Regions from separate parts of the Fructilactobacillus sp. YLN 2507 genome, predicted to be linked through region 1. Evidence: predicted binding sites of a transcription regulator. Region 1 holds the regulator's gene; each other region holds the start of a gene.
The links. Region 1 encodes Rex, which represses fermentation and respiration genes when NADH is low (regulators of the CRP and FNR family bind a similar motif). Its sites were predicted from a motif close to TTGTGAANTANTTCACAA; they were not measured.
Positions count from the first base shown of each region.

Region 1 (7,855 bases):
AAAAAAATAACTGATGTCATAAAAAAATGAATTATATAAGTTAATTTAACTGATATCTTTTCATTTCCAATTATTTGCGAAATGATTCCTGTTAAAAATGATGCTATTAAGATTGTAATAATACTAAAGCGATTATTCGTAAACGGACTAGATTGAATCATTCTTACTATTAAATAACAAAATGAACCAATTAATGTTCCGCTAATACCACTTTTTATCGATAGAATTAAATTTTTTTTCATTAAAGTCCAATCCTTTCCCTTAAATCACTTAAATATCTCCGACTTACAGTAATTTTCAACCCGTTTTTCATAAAAGCAGTCATATTTCCAGAAAAAGAGGCCTCCAACGATGATAGTTGTTTAATATTGATTAAAGAAAATTTGGATATTTTAATAAAATTATGGTTCAAATTCATAAGTATATTTTTCAAATTCCCCTTGGTTTTTATTTCATCAGACTGCATATGAAAAGTTAAAGTTGAATCATTAACTTCCACTGCCACAATCTCTTTTTGATTGACTAATCTGATTTTATCTTCGACCTTAATTGGAAATAAATCAGAACTAGAATTAAGTTTTTCAAGTGTAGCTAATAAATCAATAACTTCTTTACTTAACTCATTACTTTTAACATCAACTTGAATTTCATGATTAATTAAGTTTTGATCTTGAATAAATTTAATTTCCACTAACTAACCTCTTTTTAATGATACCTTTCGTATTCTATTAGATTTCAATATTAAGAATAATAATACAATAACTGCAAAAGAAATCATAATTATTAATTCACTTTTGAAATTTAAAAGTCCATTGATATCGATTTTTACTCCCATCATTTTTTCAAAATAATTAGCAGAAGTGTTTTTAAAAGTAGCGTTTATTTGATGACCCATTAAAATTTGACGATATAAAGATGCATCATAAGGAGCAGGTGTTAATTTCATTAAGTTTTGTGCAAATGTAGGTACAGAACCGATTGGTATATATACTCCAGCGAAAAAACCAGCAGCAGTTCCCACAATAGAATCAACTGTTCCAGCACTTTTAAAATTTTTAACAAATGACAAAATAAAAGCATTTATAATCGTCCAAGTTAAACTACTAAGTATCATAACAGGAACAATCTTTAAAAAGATGTTGAAGCTAAATCTCAATCCATCCGTTAAATTAAAATACAATTGTAAAATTCCGTAAACCATTATTTGCATCAAAATTCCAACTACAAAAGCACTAAATAAATACGATAATTGGATTCGAAAGAAGGAAAGCGGCATAATTGCAAAATCACGAATTCTACCATGATCTTGATCATTTATCATTTGTCCTAAACAATTTAATGTAGTAGTAACCGCTGTAACCGTTAAAGTTCCCCCAATTAACCAAGGATCTAATAGTAGCGTTGTATGGGGAACTGATTGCCAACTAGTTAAAATACTTTGTTTTAAAAAAACTATATATAATACAAAAGAAATTAATGAACCAATTAATGAAAGTAAGACATTTTCCCAACTATTAAAATAAAGTTTTAAATTTCGTTTAGTTAAACTAATCATTTATCTAATTTCCTTTCCCGTTAATTCCATAAAAATATCATCCATGGTGCTTTGACAATATTCAAAATTTTCGATTAAATTTTGTTTTTCTGTTAAAAATTGAATCGCATCATTTTTGGAAATGTTGTTAATCAAATACTGATTTTCTCTAACTTTTTGCATAAGATGACCATTCAGTTCAATATTTTTCTTTGTATAAAGCAATAGCTTGTTTTTAGCATAATTCTTTTTAATATTTTCCACTTTATCATCAAGTAAAATTTTTCCATTATCAATAATATAAATTTTGTCAGAACTTTCAGCTTCTTCTAAATATTGCGTAGTTAAAATAATAGTTGTATTCCACTCTTTTCTTAAACTTTCTAAAATTTCCCAAATCTTAGTTCGTGTTTGAATATCTAATCCAGTAGTTGGTTCATCTAAAAATAAAACTTCTGGACGATGTAATAGAGCTCTTGCAATATCAACCCTTCTTCGTTGCCCACCAGACAAAGTTCCATATCTTTGTTTGAAAAAACTATCAATTCCAATCATATTTACAATTTCGAGTACATTATCTTTACTAATATTTGGATACATCTGTGCCCTTAGAAATAAATTATCCTGAACTGATAACTCAGCATCTAACACACTATTTTGAAAAACAATTCCAATTTTAGCTCGATATGTTTTTTCAATTGGAGTAAATCCTTCTAATTGAATAGACCCTGAAGTCGGTCGGAGTAATCCAGTCAACATTTCAATAATGGTTGATTTACCAGATCCATTTGGCCCTAGAATTGTTACAAATTCACCCTTCCTAATTTTTAAATCAATATGATCAACTGCCACTTTATTTTTATAAACTTTGGTTAATAAATCTGCACTTAAAAAAATCATCTCGATTCCCTCCTTAATTAATGTTTACAATTTAACCTAATTTACTCATTTTGTAATTAAAATTAAGGTATGTGGTATAAATCTGAGTTTTAGTGGTCAAAAAAATAGCTCCAAAATTAAAGAAAAGCCTTCAATTCTGAAACTATTTTTTAAATTTTAATTTTCTAAATCAACTTTTGGTGCTTGCGTAGCAGTGGAAGCACTTTGGAAGAATGGTTTAGTTTTCATTCCAGCACTATTAGCTACAATACTACTTGGGAAAGAAACTACTTTTCGATTATAAGTCTGGACTGCATCATTATAATCACGACGAGTTTGACTAATTCGGTTTTCTGACCCTTCAATCTGCGTCATTAAATCATTAACATTTGAAGAACTGGCCAATTGAGGATAATTTTCGTGAACTGCATTAATCAAGACTTGCGTTTTTGTGTTTAAGTTATCTGCTTGTTTGACCTTATCAGCCGGCGTACTAGCACTATCATATTGTTTTCTTGCATCCGCAATTTGTCCAAATATTTTTTGTTCATTCTTCATATTTCCTTTAACCGCACCAACTAATTGTGGCGTTAAATCAGCTCGTCGCTGTAATTGAACTTCAACATTACTCCATTGCTGATCAACATTTTGCTGACTAACACGTAAACTATTTTGGGACATAATAAACCAACCGCCAATTGCAATTACCAAAAAGGCAATTGCCCCAACAATGCTTAAAGTTATTTTTGTATTTTTAGTCATATTCTTTTCCTTTATTTATACTAAGTTAGTTGTAATTAAAAATTAAATCCGCCACCGTCATCATCGCCAGAACCACCAAAACCGCTACCGAAGTCATCAAAGCCTGAATCACTATCCCCGAAACCTCCCCCCATCGGAGGAAAGTTATTATCATGCCAATTTGAATGATGTAATAACCCAATTGCCCCTAAAAGCAAAGCGGTATTGATTAAACCATGTGTTACAAAGCTTTTCTTTTGCTCATTGGATAAATCATTAATGTATTGGTCTGGATTATAGATGCCAGCTCTTTTCATTTTTGCACGTAAACTAGCATCATGATTAACTTGATAATGCAAGGTAGCATCTGCAAACATGATTTCTAAGGCATCTTGCAACTTGGTTTTAAATTCAGAATCCATATTTGATAAACCAAACCAAGTTAATCGGGAAATTTGTCTAACCGTATCATTGACAAATTGATTTACATTCCCTGGAAAATTATTTTGCAGAGCATAATTTCGAGCAGCTTCGGCAACCACATTAAGATTTGTTCGTTGCCGCTGTTGTAATTGCTTTTTGTAATTAGCTAAGGTTTGATTTGAAATTAATTGTTGCTGATAAAGTGGATTACCTTTTTTAATTTCTAAATTATAATTCTGAGCTAAACTAATTGGTTGCTTTAAATTAAGCGAATTTAATAAATACCACCATTCAGGCATACTTAATCTATTAACGTTAAATCTCTGATCGTGTTGTAGCTCATCAGTTACAAAGTGATTTAATTTTTGCAACAGCTGATTGTTATTAATTCCAGTTTTCGCAAACTTTCTTTGAACTAAGGTATGTTGATCTCGATTTCGCAACTTAGGAAAAAGTAACTTACTTATTGCAAAACTGACTAGTCCAAAACCAATTAATAAAAATAAAACAAACGCAACCTTAGCTTGATTACGTTGAAAAACTGCTACTACACTGTTACTTTTAAGTCCTGGTGTCGTTGGTTGGGAATTATTTACGCTACTAGACTTACTAATTGCACTTTGATGGGCATTTAAATATTGATAAACATTAGTAGCTAATTCATTAACTCCAATACTGTAATCATTTTGCTTAAATGCTTGTTGAACTTTAGCATTTACCAGCTTGGATTTTGCACCATCTGGTAAAGCTGCCTCTAATCCAGTCCCAACTTCCAAACGATTAACATGGTTTTGAGTATCAATAATTAGTAAAATTCCATTATTCCAACCCTTGCGGCCAATTCCAAGTTGTTTCATTTGGTCATGAGCATAATCTTCAATACTAGAAACTCCTTTGGGCAATCCTTTCGTGGTAATTACTGCAAACTGTGGATGTCCCTTTACTTGTTTCAAATTATTCTCGTTAATCGAATCAACTTGTTTAATTGTTGTTTGATTCAAAACTTGAGCATTATCCTTTACCCAAGCTGATTCATGAATTCCATCAGCTTTTGCAACTTGAAATCCACTCAAAACTCCCAAAAAAGTTAATAAAAAAAGAGTCACGATAAAATATTTTTTTACTGTAGCTCTCAAATAATTTACCTCCACTCTTTTATTCTACTTCGTTGCCTTTTTTATCATAATGATCAATAAAATAAATTAGTGTTTGCAGTTCATTAGTCAAATCAACATTGTGAACTCGAATACTTTCTGGCACATTTAATCGAATCGAAGTAAAGTTCAAAATTCCACTTACCCCCGCTTGAGCAACCTGATTAGCCACTTCTTGAGCAACGTTTGCTGGAACTGTCAAAATAACCACACTAATTTGTTGTTCCTTTAATTGATTTACCATTTGGTCCATGGGATAAATGGGAACCCCACCTTGAATGGTATTAATATTTTTCGGATTTGTATCAAAAGCTGCAGAAATTCGAATATTACTATCTTGGTGAAAATTAAAGTTCAATAATGCATGTCCTAAATTACCAACTCCAATCAAAGCAACGTTTGTTAAGCGGTCTTGATGAAGAATATTTTTAAAAAATTCAATTAAATCATCGACATCATAACCATAGCCGCGTTTGCCAAGAGCCCCAAAATAAGAAAAATCACGTCTAATGGTAGCAGAATCAACGTGAATTGCTTCCGCTAATTCATTTGAAGAAACCCGATCTTTTCCGCCATCATGCAGAATATTTAAATAACGATAATAAAGCGGTAGCCTTTTTGCAGTTGCACGTGGAATCTTGGTTTCTGTCATTACATCTTACTCCTTAAAATTTAGATATGTTTTATACTATATCTTACCATAAAAATAAGGCTTGTGAAATTTTAACATTTCAAATTCACAAGCCTTTAGCTATAATATGGTAAAATTAACTGAGAAAGTAGGTGATTTTGTGATTATTTTACAAGCTAATAATCTCACCAAAAGATTTAATGGCGAACCCATTTTTTCTAATCTTAGTTTAACAATTAATTCTAATAGTAAAATTGGTTTGGTCGGACAAAATGGTGCCGGTAAATCAACTCTTTTAAAAATGCTAGTTGGTGAAAGTTCCCCTAGTGAAGGAACGATTAATCAAAAGAAGAATTTATCGATTGGTTATCTTCCCCAAAATACGGGCTTACATTCTGATCGAACCATAATTGCGGAAATGCGATTAGCTTTTTCAGCAATTATTCAAGAAGAAGCTCAATTACACGAACTTGAAGCTCAAATTAGTGATCCCCAAATTAATGGTAATCCAACTAAATTAGCTGAGGTATCGAAAGCTTATGATCAATTACAGGCAGACTTCACCTTAAAAAATGGCTATGGGTATCGTGCTGAAATCAGAACCGTTTTAGCTGGATTTGGCTTTTACGAATCTGATTATGAACGCAAAATTAGTGAATTATCAGGTGGACAGCAAACTCGACTTGCTATAGCAAAGTTATTATTAGAAAAGCCAGATTTGTTAGCGCTTGACGAACCAACTAACCATATCGATATGGAAACAACTGCATGGCTCGAGAATTATCTTCAATCTTATACTGGTGCCCTTTTGATTATTTCCCATGATCGTTATTTTATGGACAAAGTGGTTAACGAAATCTATAACTTAGATCATGGTGTAATGAATTATTATAAGGGTAATTACACTAATTACGTCAACGAAAAAGTACGTCGCCAAGCAATTGACGAAAAGAATTACGAAAAACAACAACGAAAAATCAAAAAAGAAGAAGATTTTGTCCAAAAAAACATTGCAAGAGCATCCACAACTAAAAGAGCTCAGGCCAGACAAAAGCAACTCGATAAGTTAAATGTAATTAATAAACCCAAGTCAACTCATGGAACAGCTCATTTTCGCTTTCATCCAGCACGAAAAAGCGGAAATATTGTTTTAGATGTAGATAATTTAGGCATTGGGTATGATGATGTTGAGTTAAGTTATCCGATTAATCTACATTTGAAAAATCATCAACGAATGGCCATTTTTGGCCCAAACGGAATTGGTAAATCTACTTTTTTAAAAACGATTTTGGGAAAATTACCTAAAATTCGTGGAGATTTTCAATTTGGAACTGGAGTAAGTGTTGGTTATTACGATCAACAACAAGCTAGTCTGCATCCTGAAAAGGATGTTTTACACGAACTATGGGATGATTATCCCACTATTCCTGAAGGTGAAATTCGCTCAATCTTAGGAAGTTTTCTTTTTAGTGGCGAAAGCGTAGAAAAAAGTGTGGCTAATTTATCGGGTGGGGAACGTGCTCGTCTCCTCTTAACTAAACTATCAATGAATCAAGATAACTTCTTAGTGTTGGATGAACCAACTAATCATTTGGACATTGATAGTATTGATGTTTTGGAAAAAGCACTTTTAAATTTTGCAGGAACCATTTTGTTTATTTCTCATGACCGTTATTTCATTAATCGGTTAGCAACCGACATCATGGAGCTTAGTGCTGATGGCTCTAAAATCTATATGGGTAATTATGATTACTATGCTGCCAAAAAAGCCGAGGAAGTCGAGATTGAAGCTCACGAAAGTGAAACTAACCCAACGACGACTACTAAAGTTGCCCCAGTTTCTGATACCAAGCAACGTTACCAAGCTAATAAGGCAGCTCAACGAGAAAAGCGAAAATTATCGCGTTTAATCGATGAGCTAGAAACCAAGCTTACCCAACTCGATGAACAAAAAAATGAAATTGAACTGGCCATGACGCTACCAGAAAACTATAATGATAATAACAAAAGCCAGGCGTTACAAACCCAACTTGATGATATTACCAAGAAACAAACCGAAACCGAAACTGAGTGGGAAAATGCTAGCTTAAAATTAGAAGAATTATAAAAAAGAACCCTAATTAGGGTTCTTTTTTATAATTTTATTGTTCTTCATTTTCTTCCCATTCAAACTCAAGCCCTGGATCAGCATTCAATCCCATATCTGCTTTAGCACCATGGCGCTGCAACATTTCAGCTGCTGCACCAATCATCGCAGCATTATCCCCACAAAGTTTTAATGGGGCTTTGACAAAGTCAACGTCTCGTTTACTTAATTCATAATCTAACTTTTCCCGCAAACCACGATTAGCAGCAACTCCTCCAGCTAAAATAAATTCTTTAGCTGGGTATTTATCTAATGCAAGCATGGCCTTAGTAACCAAAACATCTGTGACCGCATTTTGAAAACTAGTTGCTAAATCAGATTTGTTTAAAGTTTCCCCCACCTGATCA
Region 1 covers NZ_CM184303.1:938,349-946,203, forward strand. Annotated here, with positions in the region: gene AC0GLY_RS04875 (DUF3021 family protein) at 1-242, opposite strand, end outside; gene AC0GLY_RS04880 (LytTR family DNA-binding domain-containing protein) at 242-691, opposite strand; gene AC0GLY_RS04885 (ABC transporter permease) at 695-1,555, opposite strand; gene AC0GLY_RS04890 (ABC transporter ATP-binding protein) at 1,556-2,434, opposite strand; gene AC0GLY_RS04895 (LemA family protein) at 2,591-3,175, opposite strand; gene AC0GLY_RS04900 (TPM domain-containing protein) at 3,211-4,713, opposite strand; gene AC0GLY_RS04905 (redox-sensing transcriptional repressor Rex) at 4,733-5,383, opposite strand; gene AC0GLY_RS04910 (ABC-F family ATP-binding cassette domain-containing protein) at 5,523-7,469, shown strand; gene tsaD (tRNA (adenosine(37)-N6)-threonylcarbamoyltransferase complex transferase subunit TsaD) at 7,504-7,855, opposite strand, start outside.

Region 2 (7,855 bases), 290 kb from region 1:
GATCAACTGGTGGTAAGATTGCAGCACCTGGTTGAGTTGGGTCCACAATTCCACCTAATGAGTGAGCAGCAGCTGAAATCATTTTATCGCTCAATTTAGTAGCAGTGGCAGCAATTGCACCTAAACCGATTCCAGGGTAAACAAGGGCGTTGTTAGCTTGTCCAATTTCATAGGTAACCCCATTGTATTCAACTGGAGCACTTGGAACACCTGTAGCAACTAAGGCACGACCATCAGACCATTTAATTACATCAGCAGCAGTTGCTTCAGTTAATTTAGTTGGGTTTGAAATGGGCATAACGATTGGACGTTCAGTGTGCGCAGCCATTTCTTTAATCACTTCTTCAGTAAAGGCACCGTGAACAGTTGAAGTACCAACCATAATTGTTGGGTGAACTGCTTTAACCACTGAAAGTAAATCAGTTAAGTCTTCTGAATTGGCAAATTCTGAACGACTTCTAGCAAATTCTTTTTGACCAGGGGTTAAGTTAGGCATGTCATCAAATAATAAACCTTGTTTGTCGACCATGTAGAAACGTTTCTTAGCTTCTTCTTCTGATAGACCTTCTTGTACCATTTCTTCGGCAACTCGTTGAGCAATCCCAACTCCGGCAGTACCAGCTCCGAAGCAAAGGTATTTTTGGTCAACCATTTTCTCACCAGAAATGTTAAGTCCCCCAAGTACTCCAGCTAGTACAATGATTCCAGTTCCTTGGATGTCATCATTAAATACTAAGTACTTGTCTTTGTATTTGTCTAAGATGTTGGCAGCATTAGCACGACCAAAGTCTTCAAAGTGAAGGTAAAGGTTAGGGAATAAATCTTCGGCTTCAGTTACAAATTTGTCAACGAAGTCATAGTATTTTTCTGAATAATCACGTTCTTGATCAAGTCCCAAGTATAGTGGGTCTTCCAGTAATTCTTTTCTAGTAGTCCCAGCATCAATCACAACTGGTAATACTTCTGAAGGATCAATTCCAGCAGCCGCACTATAAACCATTAGTTTACCAACTGGAATATCAATTCCTTGAGTTCCCCAATCACCAATTCCAAGAATTCCTTCACCATCAGTTACAACTAATAACTTAATGTTACGGCCTTCAGCAGCATTGATTAAACTTTGACGAATGGTTTCTTTATCATCATGGTTAATTGATAAGAAAGCAGCGTTTTGTGGGTTAACATACATCCGGCTGTAGTTTTCAATTGAATCGGCAATGGTTGGATCGTATACGATTGGCATGAATTCACTAACGTGTTCAGCAAAGGTAGCGTAGAAAAGTACTCGGTTTTCGTTAAAAATACTCATTAAGTAAACCCGTTTTTCTAAATCATTACTCTTAGTCAAGTATTCTTTGTATACTCGGGCAGTTTGTTCTTCCAAAGTTTGTACCCGTGGTGGCAACATTCCTTGAAGATTTAGACTCTTACGTTCTTCTTCAGTAAATGCAGTCCCTTTGTTTAAAAAGGGATTGTTTACAATTTCTTGTCCTCTTGACATAAATAAGACTCCTTTTTGTAGTATCATTAGTTTATTAAACAACTTGTATGTTAATTCACAGAGAAAATAATTGTCAAACACATAATTTACATAAATACCATTTATATGAGGTGATTCTATCAAATTACAAGATTTAATTTATTTTAACAAACTAGTTGAGCTTAAAAGTTACACCACTGTTTCTGAATACTTTGGAGTTAGTCAGCCAACCATCTCAATGGCCATTCAACGTCTCGAAAAAGAATTCAACGTTGAACTTATTAACCGAAATCAAGCTCATCACAAGATTAAAATTAGTCCCCACGGTAAAATTTTGCATAAGCACACTGAAATCATTAATCGAGAAGTCGAGGAATTAAAAGAAAATATGCATCATAATTTCAAAGAACCAATTCGTTTTGGACTTCCCCCTATTATTGGGAACTATTATTTTCCTAGTCTTGCATTAGAACTCAGCAAAGCAAATATTTTAGATGACTTAGACAACATTGAATCCGGTTCGGGTAAACTATTGGACTACTTGCGTTCTGGAGAAATCGACATTGCTTTGCTTGGCTCTAATGAACCCATCGAAAGTCATGCCATCAAATCCAAATTACTCACGAAAAGTAACTTCAAAATTATCGTTTCTCCAAATTCACCATTAGCTAAATTAGATAAGATTAAAGTTAAAGATCTTGATGATACTAATTTTATTTCTCTTTCTGATGACTTTATTCATCACAATACTTTTAATCGACTATGTAATGAACATAGCATTAAAGTTCATGTTCGCTATCGAACTCAAGATGTCGAACTCTTAAAACAATTAGTTTCTGAAAATATTGGAATTTCTTTTTTAACTGAACAAGCCATTAACGCTAAAGACAATTTAGTCGCCATTCCAATTGATGATGATGACTTAGATCAGTTTTATGTCTCGCTTGCTTATCGAAAGACACATGTCTTATCACCTAAAGAAAATCAATTAATTGAGGTTTTAACTAATTCCATTGCAAAATAAAAAGCACCTCGTCAAATGGCGAAGTGCTTTTATTTACTAAACTTCTTTATCTGTATCTGTTTCAACGCCAACTCCATCGTATTCATCAAGAATCATCTTCTTAAGATCTGCGAAAAGCGGTTCTTTAGGGTTAGCAGTAGTACATTGATCAGCGTAAGCTAATTCAGCAAGATGAGTTGCAGCAGCTTCTAAGTCTGCTTTGTTAACTCCTTGCGCCTTCAAACTTAAGGTAACACCAACTGAATGTGCTAATTCGATAAACTTGTGAACCAAAGCTTCTTTAAGTTCTTCTTTAGTTGAGCCTGATAGTCCAAGGTAACGAGCAATTTCAGCATAGTCTTGGTCAGCTCGGAATGATTCATACTTAGGCCAAGTAGCAATCTTCTTAGGTTTTTCAAAGTTATAACGAATGACATGTGGCAAGGTAATTGCAATCGCAATTCCATGCGTAATACCAAATTGTCCACCAAGTTTATGAGCAATTGAGTGCGTAATTCCTAAGAAAGCATTAGCAAAGGCCATTCCGGCAATTGTTGAGGCGGTATGCATTTTGTCGCGAGCTTCCATGTTGCCGTTGTAAGAATCAGTTAGATTTTCAAAAATCATCTTGATTGCTTGAAGTGACAAAGGACGAGTGTAATCAGATGCCATAGTTGATACATATGATTCAATGGCATGAGTTAAAGCATCAAGTCCTGAAGCTGCAATAGTTTTCTTTGGAACGGTAGCGACAAATTGTGGGTCAATGATGGCAACATCAGGTGTCAAAGCATAATCAGCTAATGGGTACTTAATGTGTAACTTAGAATCAGTAATAACTGAGAATGGAGTTACCTCTGATCCAGTACCAGACGTACTTGGAATGGCAACCATTTGTGACTTACTTGGTTTTTCAAAACGATAAGCTCGTTTTCTGATATCTAAGAATTTTTGTTTAGCACCAAAGAAATCAGTTTCTGGGTTTTCATAAATTAACCACATCATCTTAGCAGCATCAAGTGGTGAACCACCACCTAAAGCAATAATCGTATCTGGTTTGAAACCACGCATTTGGGTAACCCCTGCTTGAACTGTATCAGTGGTTGGTTCATCATGAATATCATCGAAAATATAATATTGTACACCATCCGGACGAGCATTTAATTCATCTAAAACTTTATCAACATAGTGATATTTAACCATTGAAGGACTAGTAACGATGAAGGCCTTCTTAACATTTGGCATATCTTTAAGGTACCGAACTGAGTTCTTTTCGAAGTAAATCTTAGGTAATTTAATCCATTGCATATTATTTCTTCTCTTTGCGATTGTCTTAATGTTCAATAAGTCGTAGTCAGTAACGTTATGTGAGATTGAGTTGTTACCCCATGATCCTGTTCCTAATGTTAATGAAGGAGTCATATTGTTATAAAGATTTCCAACTCCCCCTAGTCCAGCTGGTGAATTAACTAAAACTCGTGAAGCTTTAACAGCAACTCCGAAGTCAACGGCTAGTTGATCATCTCTTGTTTGAATAGCAGCCGTGTGCCCTAATCCACCATAATTTAATAACTTAGACACAATTTTAAAGGCGTCTTTATGGTCTTTTGATTTGTAAACTGAAATTACAGGAGATAATTTTTCTCCAGACATTGGGTACTTAGGACCAATTCCAGTCATTTCAACAGCAAGAACTTGAGTATCTTTAGGAATCTTAATGCCGGCCATATCAGCAATTTGTTGTGCAGTTGCCCCAGCAATTGGGCCTTTAACGCTCAAGCGAGTACTGTCAAACATGGCATCCGTTAATTTTTGTTTTTCGTTATCAGGAATAAAGTAAACTCGGTTGAGTGAAAGTTGTTCTTTCACATCATCATAAATTGAGGCATCAATTACGGCACTGTTTTCCGTAGCACAAATCATTCCGTTATCAAACGTTTTTGATAAAACTAAATCATTAACGGCCCGAGGAATATTAGCTGTTTCTTCAATATAAACGGGACCATTTCCGGGACCAACTCCTAAAGCTGGTTTACCAGTTGAATAAGCAGCCTTAACTAAACCAGGCCCTCCAGTTGCTAACGTACAAGCAACCCCTGGGTTTTGAATCAAAGCATTCGTTGCTTCACGACTTGGTTCTGTAATCCATTGAATGGCATCTTTAGGAGCACCAGCAGCAACGGCAGCATCCCGCATAATTTCAGCAGCTTTAATTGATGACTTTAGTGCTTGAGGATGCAAGCTAAAGATAATTGCATTTCTAGTTTTCATTGAAATAATTGCTTTGAATAAAGTAGTTGAAGTTGGGTTAGTTACAGGCGTAATTCCGGCTAACACACCTAGTGGTTCAGCAACTTTGATTAAATCTTCTTCTGAGTTTTCTTCAATGACGCCAACCGTTTTATCATTACGGATGTTATTCCAAATCTCTTCAGTGGCAAATAAATTTTTAATTGCCTTATCTTCAGCGACCCCACGTCCTGTTTCTTCATAAGCCATTTTACCGAGCATTTGGTGAGCGTTAACCCCAGCGATTACCATTGCATGGGTAATGTGATCAACTTTTTCTTGATCAAAATTGCTCATTTCGTCTAAGGCAACATGTGCTTTGGCAACCATTTCATCGACATTCTTTGTGATTGCTTCAACATTTGGTTGTTTCTTTTCTACCATCTTATTCGCCCTCCGGTTCATAAACATTAATTGTTATTTATTTCACAAGTTCATAATATCACACTCTTTTTGATTTGCCAAACATTTATTCATAAATATCGCTAAATACTATTTTATCAGTATATCCAAGATATTCATCTCTTTCATATACTAATTGTGTAATTAGTAACATAATCGACTAATAAAACAGCCAAGTACTGATTAAATTCAGTACTTGACTGTTGTGGTCATTTATAATTTATTTTCTTAATTCGATAGTAAAAATGATTAACTATTCTTTGTACAAATAAGAAAACTGGATTAATCGTTAAAATTAACAACAAACCAATTACCCCAACTTGCCAAGTAAATAAACTAGTTAAATAGAAAAATTTACCAAAACAGATAAATAATCCCATAAACCCAATTATACTAATCGAAACAATCATAGTTTTATAACGATTTAAAGGCCGACTAACTAATAATAACGCTTGCCAACTAATCAATCCCGTCAACAACACGTTTAGTGTGTCAGTCGTAACAACTTTAAATGATAATAGATTGCCAATTACCCCAATTAGCATAATGTATAAAACCACGCAAAGCGCCGACGGAAGTGCAATTTCAACAATTCCCGTAAAGAAGCGATTCTTGATTGGATGAAACTCCGGAGATAGCGCTAATAGAAAAGAAGGAATTCCAACCATTAGGCTATTAATTGGAGTAAGTTGGATTGGTTGGAAAGGATAACTTTTGGCCATAAAAATAAAAATCAAACTCAACATGACTGAAAACATGGTTTTTACCAAATATAAAGCAGCAATATTATCGATATTATTAATGACTCTTCGTCCTTCATTTAAAATATTGATTAATGCCGAAAAGTTAGAATCAACTAACACAAAGTCAGCAATACTTTTCGTACTTTCGTTTCCAGAAGCCATCGCAATTCCACAGTTAGCCTGACGTAATGCCAAGATATCATTTACTCCATCACCTGTCATAGCAACAGTATGGCCATTATCTTGTAAGGCTTTTACTAAACGTTCTTTTTGTTCTGGTTTAACCCGGCCAAAGACTGTCGTTTTAGCTACTAATTCATGATAATCGGTATCATCCGGTACTGTGGTCATATCGACTAATCTTTCTGCATTTTCAATTCCTGTTCGTTTGGCAATTGCTGATACAGTTGTGGGATCATCACCCGAAATGACTTTAACCGTAACCCCTTGATTGGCAAAGTACCGTAACGTTTCTGGCGCATCCGCTCTAATCACATCTGTAATCAAAATAAAAGCTACTAATTTAGTACCAGTTAAGCCTTCACGACTCATTTTACTTGCTTCAACTAAAGCTAAGACTCGATTCCCTTCAGCTGCAAATTTATGAACTTGCTGAGTTTGTTGTTCAGTTAATTGCAACACAAATTGTGGTGCTCCTAAGGCATAGTTTCCACTTTTAAACCGTACCCCACTCCACTTTCTAGCCGAAGAGAATGGTACAATTTGTTGTGCATGATACGGATGGTTAGGAAAAGCCGCTTTCAATGCTTCAGCCGTTTCATTGGTATCATCAATTTCATTAACTAGCGATCCCAAAACATCACTAACTGCTGTCTGAGTTTGTCCAGGAGCTAACACTAAGTCTTTAAACCGTAAGTCACCATTTGTAATCGTCCCTGTTTTATCCAAACAGATTGTATCAACACGTGCCAAAGTTTCAATGGAAGCTAAGTCTCTAACCAAGACTTGCTTACGGGCTAAATGATAAGCCGAAATTGCTAGTGTAACCGATGAAAGTAAAATCAAACCTTCTGGAATCATTCCAATCATAGCTGCCACGGTCCCTAAAATCGCATTATTAAAAGAAACTCCATGCCATAAACGTGAGGCGAATAACAAAAGGCCTAGTGGGATAATAATAATCGTTAAAATTCGAATAATTCGCTTAATTAAATTCAACAACACACTATTCTTTTTCGTGGTCTTACTAACTTTTTCGGTCAATGAATTCACGAAAGTTGCTTTTCCGACTTTGGTAGCTTGCATAATTGCATGACCACCAACCACAAAACTCCCCGAAATTAAACTTTGTCCATCAGATTTCACAATCACATCCGCTTCACCAGTAATTTGTGATTCATCGATTTCTAATTCTTGTGTTTCCTTCACTATTCCATCAACGGGAATTTGATCTCCAAGTTGTAAGACGATTAAATCATCTAGTACAATGTCTTCTGGTTCAATTTCAACCGATTTTCCATTACGAATTACCGTAACTTTTGACTGTGATAATAATGCCATTTTATCAATTTGTCGTTTTGCTCTAATTTCTTGAAAGATGCCGATCAAAGTATTGATGGCTGCAATCAATAAAAATAGCATATTTTTGTAACTGCCCGTCAAAAAGACTAGTAAACCTAACACTAGATTAATGAAATTAAATAAAGTAAATGTATTTTCAAAAATAATTTGTTGAATGCTTTTCGTTAATGTTTCTGTCGCTGTATTCTTTTTTCCCGCAGCTATCCGGGCTTGGACCTGAGCTGACGTTAATCCAGTTAAATTTTGCTTCATTATGCCACCCCTTTCTGTTTAATTATAGCTAAGCTCTTTTTATTTTTCATTTTTTCTCCTTTAAATTAACCAAAATTTACTATTATCATTAATTATTTAGTAATGTTAATATTAAAAAAACGTGTTACTTTCTATATTATGGTA
Region 2 covers NZ_CM184303.1:1,232,802-1,240,656, forward strand. Annotated here, with positions in the region: gene AC0GLY_RS06395 (malolactic enzyme) at 1-1,501, opposite strand, end outside; gene AC0GLY_RS06400 (LysR family transcriptional regulator) at 1,638-2,504, shown strand; gene adhE (bifunctional acetaldehyde-CoA/alcohol dehydrogenase) at 2,541-5,156, opposite strand; gene AC0GLY_RS06410 (HAD-IC family P-type ATPase) at 5,384-7,711, opposite strand.
Region 2: a site for Rex is predicted at 5,187-5,204, ahead of adhE (bifunctional acetaldehyde-CoA/alcohol dehydrogenase). Genes of this name have one in related genera too.

Region 3 (7,855 bases), 720 kb from region 1:
TTTTATATGAAAGGAATTGAATTAATATGGAAAATACAGGATCACAGCCAAGTGAAGCAGAAGTAACCCAAAACCTGTCTGGTTGGGGTAAAGTAGTCAATGTTTCTCTTAGAACTTTAATGTCGTTTGTTGGAATCGCAATTTTGTCAATGGGAGCTGCGTTATTAAAAGCTTCGCCAATTTTAGGGCTTGATCCTTTTACTGCTCTAAACGTCGGAATGGCAACCAAATTTCATACTACCCTTGGTGTTTATCAATTAGGTGCCAACTTGGTAATTTTCATTTTTGTTCTTTTTCTTGATCGTAAAAAAATCGGAATTGGAACCATTATGAACATGGTACTTGTTGGATTTGAAATTCAATGGTTTTCTTCGTTTTACCATGTTCTTTTCCCAGGGAAGGTTACTGCTTTAGTTTTAGTTGCCGACCTAATTTTAGGACTATTAATGTTTACAGCAGGTAGTTCTCTATACATGGCTCCAAGTTTAGGGGTGGCACCTTATGATGCCATTGCACCAATCATTTCAAGTCGTTTCCATATTAAATACAAAACTGCTCGAGTTGGACAAGACATTTGTTTCTTAATTGCTGCCGTAATTGCCAGCGGTCCTATTGGTTTTGCTTCAATTGTGGTCGCTTTCTTCGCCGGTCCACTAATTTCTTACTGGGATCGAACCATTAGTACCCCTACCATGGACTACATTAATGATCTTAGTGAAAAACCATCATTCAAATCATTGGCTAACGTCGTTACGAGTGCTACTAAATCTGGATATAATTCATTATCTAATGCTTACAACTCAACTTTAGACTTCCAAATGCACTTAGCTGGATACACTAATCAAGAATTATTGAAAAACATTCAAAGTACAGAACAACATATGAAAGAATCACAACGGGCTTACAATCAATATCGGACTCAATATCGGATGTTAATTGCCGAATTAGTTAAACGTGATAAACGTGGTGAATTACCTAAGCATCATCCTGAGAGTACTGATAACAACTCTAATTCACAAAAATAAAAACAAAATAAAAAGGGCACGGTGCTTACCGGGCTCTTTTTATTTTCCAACTAATGCCGCTGATTATTTGTCATTTTTAACGGATTAACCCATTTATCAAAATCTTTTCCACTAAGAAAACCTGATTCTTCAGCAGCTTCCCGTAGATTAAGTCCATTCTTCATCGCCAATTGAGCAATTGAAGCCGCATTATGATATCCAATGTGCGGAGATAAAGCCGTAACCGTCATAAGTGATTCATCGACCAGTTTTTTCATTTCTTCCTCATTAACTTGAATTCCAGCAACTAGTTTATCTGTATAGTTAGGTAACAATCCAACTAGTAGTTCAATGGATTCAATAAAGGTTGCAATTATTACGGGTTTATAAACGTTCATTTCAAAGTTTCCCTGGCTGTTAGCAACCTCAATTGTAGTGTTATTTCCCATGATTTTGGTTGCAGCCATCGTCATTGCCTCAGTCTGTGTTGGATTAACTTTCCCAGGCATAATTGATGAGCCTGGTTCATTAGCTGGAATTCTAATTTCACCATACCCAGCTCGTGGTCCACTGGCTAAAAATCGAATATCATTGGAAATCTTCATTAAGTCCGTAGCCAAAGTACTGATTGCTCCATGTGTATTTGTGAGGGCTGTATGGGCAGTTAACCCATAGAATTTGTTTTCAACTTTAAATTTTTCGTTGTAAATTCCACTTAACGCCTTAACCATTGCTTGATCAAAGCCTGTTGCCGTATTTAATCCTGTCCCCACAGCTGTTCCACCGATCGGTAACCCAAGTAATCCCCGTGCGTTCAATTTGATAAATTCTACATCATGTTCAAGCGTACTGGACCAACCTGAAATTTCTTGCCCAAAAGTCATTGGAGTTGCATCTTGTAAATGAGTTCTTCCAAGCTTAACGACATTCCAATACTTTTTTGAAAGCTGATTAAAGACCTCAATTAAATGTTCTAATGCTGGTATAAGCTGATTAATTGCTTCCACACCAGCAATATTCATGGCTGTTGGAAAAGTATCATTAGAACTTTGTGAATGATTAACATCATCATTTGGTAAAATTTTAGCCTTTGGATCAATTTGATTAGCAACATGAGCTAACACTTCATTCACATTCATATTAGTTTGCGTTCCTGAACCCGTTTGATAAACATGTAGTGGAAAGTCTCTCATTAAATTCTGATCTGGAAGTTTTAGTAACTGCTCTGCTGCTTTTACAATTACGTTGGTCCGCTTTAAATTTAATTCACCCATTTTACCGTTAACCTTAGCTGCTGCCATTTTAATGGTAATTAATGCTCTAATTACCAAAACCGGCATCAATGGCCCAACGGGAAAATTATGACGACTTCGTTCCGTTTGGGCACCCCAGAGAGCATCATTGGGGACTTTTACTTCTCCTAAAGTATCATTTTCAATTCGATAACCGTTTTTCATGCTTGTTTCTCCTATTTTTGTTTTAAACCAACTTCGTTAATAATTCTTTTATTTTCCTATTGTTCGTATTTTTTGTCAATCAAACCAGATAAATATGACCTATAACATTGATAATAAACAAAGACGAACTTTGTTTTTGTTAATTTTTTCAAAAGTCTTGAATTACTTAATAATGATTGCTAAAATAACTGTGGTTCAAAAATAAATTGGGATTTATGTGAGGTGCACAATATGTCAGTTACAGTTGTAGTTGGTAGTCAATGGGGCGATGAAGGAAAAGGTAAGATTGTTGATTACTTGAGTAAAGATTCTGATATCATCGCTCGTTATCAAGGTGGTGACAACGCTGGACACACCATCGTTTTTAATAACAAGAAGTTCAGTCTTCAACTTCTTCCATCAGGGATTTTTTACTCTGATAAAATTGCTATGATTGGCAATGGAGTTGTTCTAAACCCTAAGGCACTTTTTCGCGAAATGAAATACCTAAATGATAACCAAGTGCCAACTGATAACCTTCGTATTTCTTCACGTGCTCAAGTTATTATGCCATATCATATTTTACTAGATCGACTTAATGAAAAAGACCGAACTAATAAAATTGGAACTACCCAAAAAGGAATTGGTCCCGCTTATATGGATAAAATTGCCCGGGTTGGAATTCGTGTAGCTGATTTAATTTATCCAGAAACTTTAAAGAGAGTTTTAAAAGAAACCCTTCGGCAAAAAAATGAATTATTAACTAAACTATACGAAGTAGAACCCCTTGACTTTGATTCAATGTATGAAGAATACAAAGAATATGGTCAACGAATGAAAAAATACGTAATTGATACTTCTGACCTACTCAATAAAGCCGAGGGACAAAATATCCTTTTCGAGGGAGCTCAAGGAATCATGTTAGATATTGATCATGGAACCTACCCCTATGTAACTTCTTCAAATCCGGTTGCTGGTGGTGCTGCTGTCGGCGCTGGAATTGGTCCAACTGAAATTACTGATGTCATCGGTGTTTGCAAAGCCTATACATCTCGGGTGGGTGAAGGTCCTTTCCCTACTGAGCAATTAAATGAAATTGGCGATTACATTCGTGACACTGCTCATGAATATGGAACCGTCACTAAACGCCCTCGTCGAATTGGTTGGCTTGATACAGTTGCGCTTCGGCATGCTGCTCGAGTATCTGGGTTGACTAGTTTAGCAATGAACTGTGTCGATGTCCTAGATGGTCTAGATACCATTAGGGTTTGTACTGGTTATGAATTAAATGGTAACATCATTGATTTTTATCCCGCTAACTTGGATGTCTTAGACCAATGTAAGCCAATTTATCAAGAACTTCCTGGTTGGAAAGTTGATACTACTAAGTGTGATACTTTTGATAAACTTCCTGAAAATGCCCAAAATTATATTAAAACAATTGAAAAACTAGTTAATGTACCGATTGATTGGTATTCAGTTGGTCCTGATCGAGAACAAACTCATAAACGCTAAAATAAAAGCCGATAATTACTGATACTTCAGTAATTATCGGCTTTTATTTTACTCAGCTTTTGTCGCCATCGTTCCAATATAATCATGGTCAATGCCTAAAAAGTTAATTTTAAACTTTTCACCATTCCGAATAGCATAATCCATTTGCGGTAAAGAAACTTCAATCGATTTTGGTTTACTAACTAACCCCAATCCCAATTCTTTTAAAACTGCTTCTTTAATGGTCCACAAACGTAAAATTTGTTCTGACTTTCTCGGATCATGTAATTGATTAAGATAATCAATTTCAGCTACCGTAAAAGCGTGGCTTAATTTCTCAAGCTTTTTAGGTTTAATCTTTTCGATATCAATTCCAATTGGTTGATCAGATATCGCAACTGTCACTAGATTAGATGAATGAGAAATATTGAAATGTTCACCACATTGCTTAAAATAGGGCTTTCCGTGTTCACCATTCTTAAATTCTTCATCAGCTAAAAAGGTATCTTCTGGTACGTCTAGTAACTTAGCTAATAATATTTTACCAACCAAAGTTTGTTGCTGTTTAGGATGATTCTCAATCTCGAACTTTTGATAATAAGGTTGATATTGTAAATCAGTGAGTCTTCCACTTTTAAACTTTAACAAGTGTGAATCCTCCCATTTAAAAACTATTTGGCGTCAATTTGTTTAGCAACATAATCAACTAAATCTTGAACAGTTGCCATTCCTTCATCACCATCAATTTCAATATCATACTTATCTTCAAGTGCATCAACAATTTCAAAAACATCAAGACTATCTAATTCCAAATTTTCTTTGAAGTTAGCATCCATTGTAATTTTGCTTTCATCTAAATCAGTTTGATCAACAACGATTTCTTTAATTTCATCAAAAATTTGTTCTTTGTTTGCTTTTTCAGCCATAATTATTCACTCCATTATTTTAATAATAAACTTTGTAACAACTCAATTTTAACACAATTACAATTAATAAATAAAATTTTAACGCTTAGACCATAGTGCCATTTCTCGAGCAAGATCCTCAGCTTGCGGGATAATTCCCATTCTAGTAACGAATCCATGCATCATTCCGGCATACCAAATGTATTCAACATCATTATTATTTTTTGCGACACTTTTAGCATATGTGTAACCTTGTGGAGTTAAACAATCATATTCTGCTGCAATTACCATAGTCCGAGGAGCTTTTGCAAACGTTGCTTCACTACTATTAATCGGTGAAATAATTGGGTCACTCATTTTATGCTTTCCAAGATAAATTACTTTTAAGGTGGCCAATGATGCAATGTTTTCATTATCCATAGTTTCAATTAAGTCAACGGCAAAATTTTCCATAGTAGGTAACTTTTGCTTAGTCGGAATTGTTGCAACATCTAACATTGGATAAATTAAAACTTGGCCGTTAATGTATCCAGTTGCTTTGTGGATATCAAAACTACTCATCACTGCAGCAATATTTCCACCTGCACTATCCCCCGTCACGAAAATTCGATTAGGATCAACGTTAAGTTCTTCTGCATGGGTTGCAACAAATTCAACAGCATGCCAAGCGGCACTAGTCAATGAATCAACATCTGCTTCAGGAGTTCTTGGATAGTCAACATTAAAGACCGATCCTTGCATTAACTCGGCAAGCTTTTTCCCAAAATTTTTGGTATTATCTGGAGTATTTCCATAAAAATTACCGCCATGAAAATAAATGAAAGCCGGCTTTTTAGCAGCTTCATTTGCAAAAACATATTGATATAATATGGCATCATTGATATCGATTTCGTTTTCTAAAACGTTATATGAAAGATCTAAATCATAACAACCGTTATTTTCACGGGCTGCTAAAGCGGCTTGAGCTTCACTAGACGAAATATCATTATTAGCTCGTTCAGTTGCTAAACTACGAGCAACATGGTGTCCATGGCGACTTTTATCAAAATTAATAGTATAACTATCTAAACTATCTTCTACAGCTAATGATTTTTTATTAACTAAAATATTATCATCATTACGCTTAAAATTAGTTACACTGTAGTTAGGTGAAATTTGCTTTAAACGGTGATAATATTCCGCCGTTGTAGGTGCCCAGTCCTGATTGTTTTGCATGTTAATTTCCTCCAAAAAAAATCACCTAATCAGGTGATTTTTTATTTTAATTATTTAAGTCTTTCAAAAAACTTAATTCCATCCATAGTAAACCAGAATTGGAAAAATAGAAAGACCACTAGTCCAGCAACAAAAACTATAATTCCTAAAATAATCGACAAAATTAAGGCGAACCCAGTTACATCAATTAGACTTACTAACCAAGCAATTACGGTAACTAAAGCACCAAAGACTACCGCAGCAATTATTGCCATAGCGGCTTGTAAAACGATTAAGCCTAATAATTGATATCGATGTCCTTTCATTAATTTCCAAGTTTCAGGGAAAGCTTTGAAAAGCCCATTATCTAAATCTTTAGTATCAACATAGTAAGTCAAGAAAACAAAGTATAAACCTAAAGCAATGTAGGCATAAAGTGCTACTCCAACTAAACTAACCAATGCAGCAACCGCAAACAAAAATGAATTTTGTTCTGTAATTCCAGCAACTACAAATCCTCCAGTAATTCCACTAAATACTAAGAAAAAAATTAACCCAATTAAACCGACTAAAAATGAAATTCCAATTACTGAAATCCAAGTTAAACCTTTAAACGCAACAAAAGCTTTTTTAAATTCAAACTTACCATCTTGATCAGATTGAAAAAGTCCCATTTGTAAGGAAACTTTAAACAAAGTAACAATAATTGAAATAATCATCATTACAAAAAATGATCCTTGAAGGGCCGTTACTAAAGCAGTTGGGTTATAAGGAAAACTAGCCGCTGAAGTTAAAATTGAACTAGTATTAGAAAATCCATTTGCAAATAGGCTCACAATCAATGAAGGTAACGCCATTCCTAAAATGGCCCACTTATGTTCTTTAACGGTTTTTAAACCATCTTTTAATACATCAATAATCATCTTAAATTCCTCCACCTTTTTATTTCTTATTTTAACAGAAGTTAGCTCTTGATTAAACCCAAATAAAAAATCACCCCATATAGAGTGACTTTTAGTTTATTTTTCCCACTGATCAACCGTATCAGCACCACCATCTGGATTCCCACTCCATTGGAAGTCGCCATACCAAATTGATCTTTTATCTAAGTTCAAACTATTAATCAAATCCATATCGTCATCTGAAAGTGAAAAATCATATACATTAGCGTTCTCTTGAATGAATGATTCATGAGTTGACTTAGGGATGGTATTAATTCCACGTTGTAATTCCCAACGTATAATTACTTGTGCCGTAGTTTTATCGTACTTATCGGCAATTTTTTTAATTTGTGGATGATTAAGGGCTTCACCATGACCAAGTGGTGACCATGCTTCCAATTGAATATTATGACGATCACAGTAGTCCTTAATATCAGTTTCTTGTTCTAAAGGATTAAATTCCATTTGATTAATCACTGGTTTAATAGAAGCATGTTGCATTAAATCACGAAGTCTTTGAATATCAAAATTAGAAACCCCAATTGCTCTAATTTTACCATCCCGATAAAGATCTTCTAAAGCACGCCAAGTTTCATTATATTTATCAGTCACTGGCCAGTGAATCAAAACTAAATCAACATAACTAGTTTGAAGACGCTTTAATTGTTCAGCAAAAGCGGCAATGGTTGAATCGTAACCAGCGTCACCATTAAAAATTTTAGTGGTTAAAAAAACATCTTCTCGTTTTAATCCATTTTCTGCTAGTCCTTGGGTAAGTCCATCACCAACCCCAGCTTCATTACCATACTGTTTTGCGGTATCAATTGCTTTGTATCCATGCTTTAATGCCCAACGAACGGATTGAGAAGCAGTGGCGTTAT
Region 3 covers NZ_CM184303.1:222,144-229,998, reverse strand. Annotated here, with positions in the region: gene AC0GLY_RS01025 (YczE/YyaS/YitT family protein) at 27-1,025, shown strand; gene AC0GLY_RS01020 (class II fumarate hydratase) at 1,076-2,461, opposite strand; gene AC0GLY_RS01015 (adenylosuccinate synthase) at 2,693-3,955, shown strand; gene AC0GLY_RS01010 (4'-phosphopantetheinyl transferase family protein) at 4,004-4,582, opposite strand; gene AC0GLY_RS01005 (acyl carrier protein) at 4,606-4,860, opposite strand; gene AC0GLY_RS01000 (alpha/beta hydrolase) at 4,939-6,054, opposite strand; gene AC0GLY_RS00995 (DUF975 family protein) at 6,105-6,956, opposite strand; gene AC0GLY_RS00990 (aldo/keto reductase) at 7,053-7,855, opposite strand, start outside.
Region 3: a site for Rex is predicted at 2,598-2,615, ahead of AC0GLY_RS01020 (class II fumarate hydratase). Genes of this name have one in related genera too.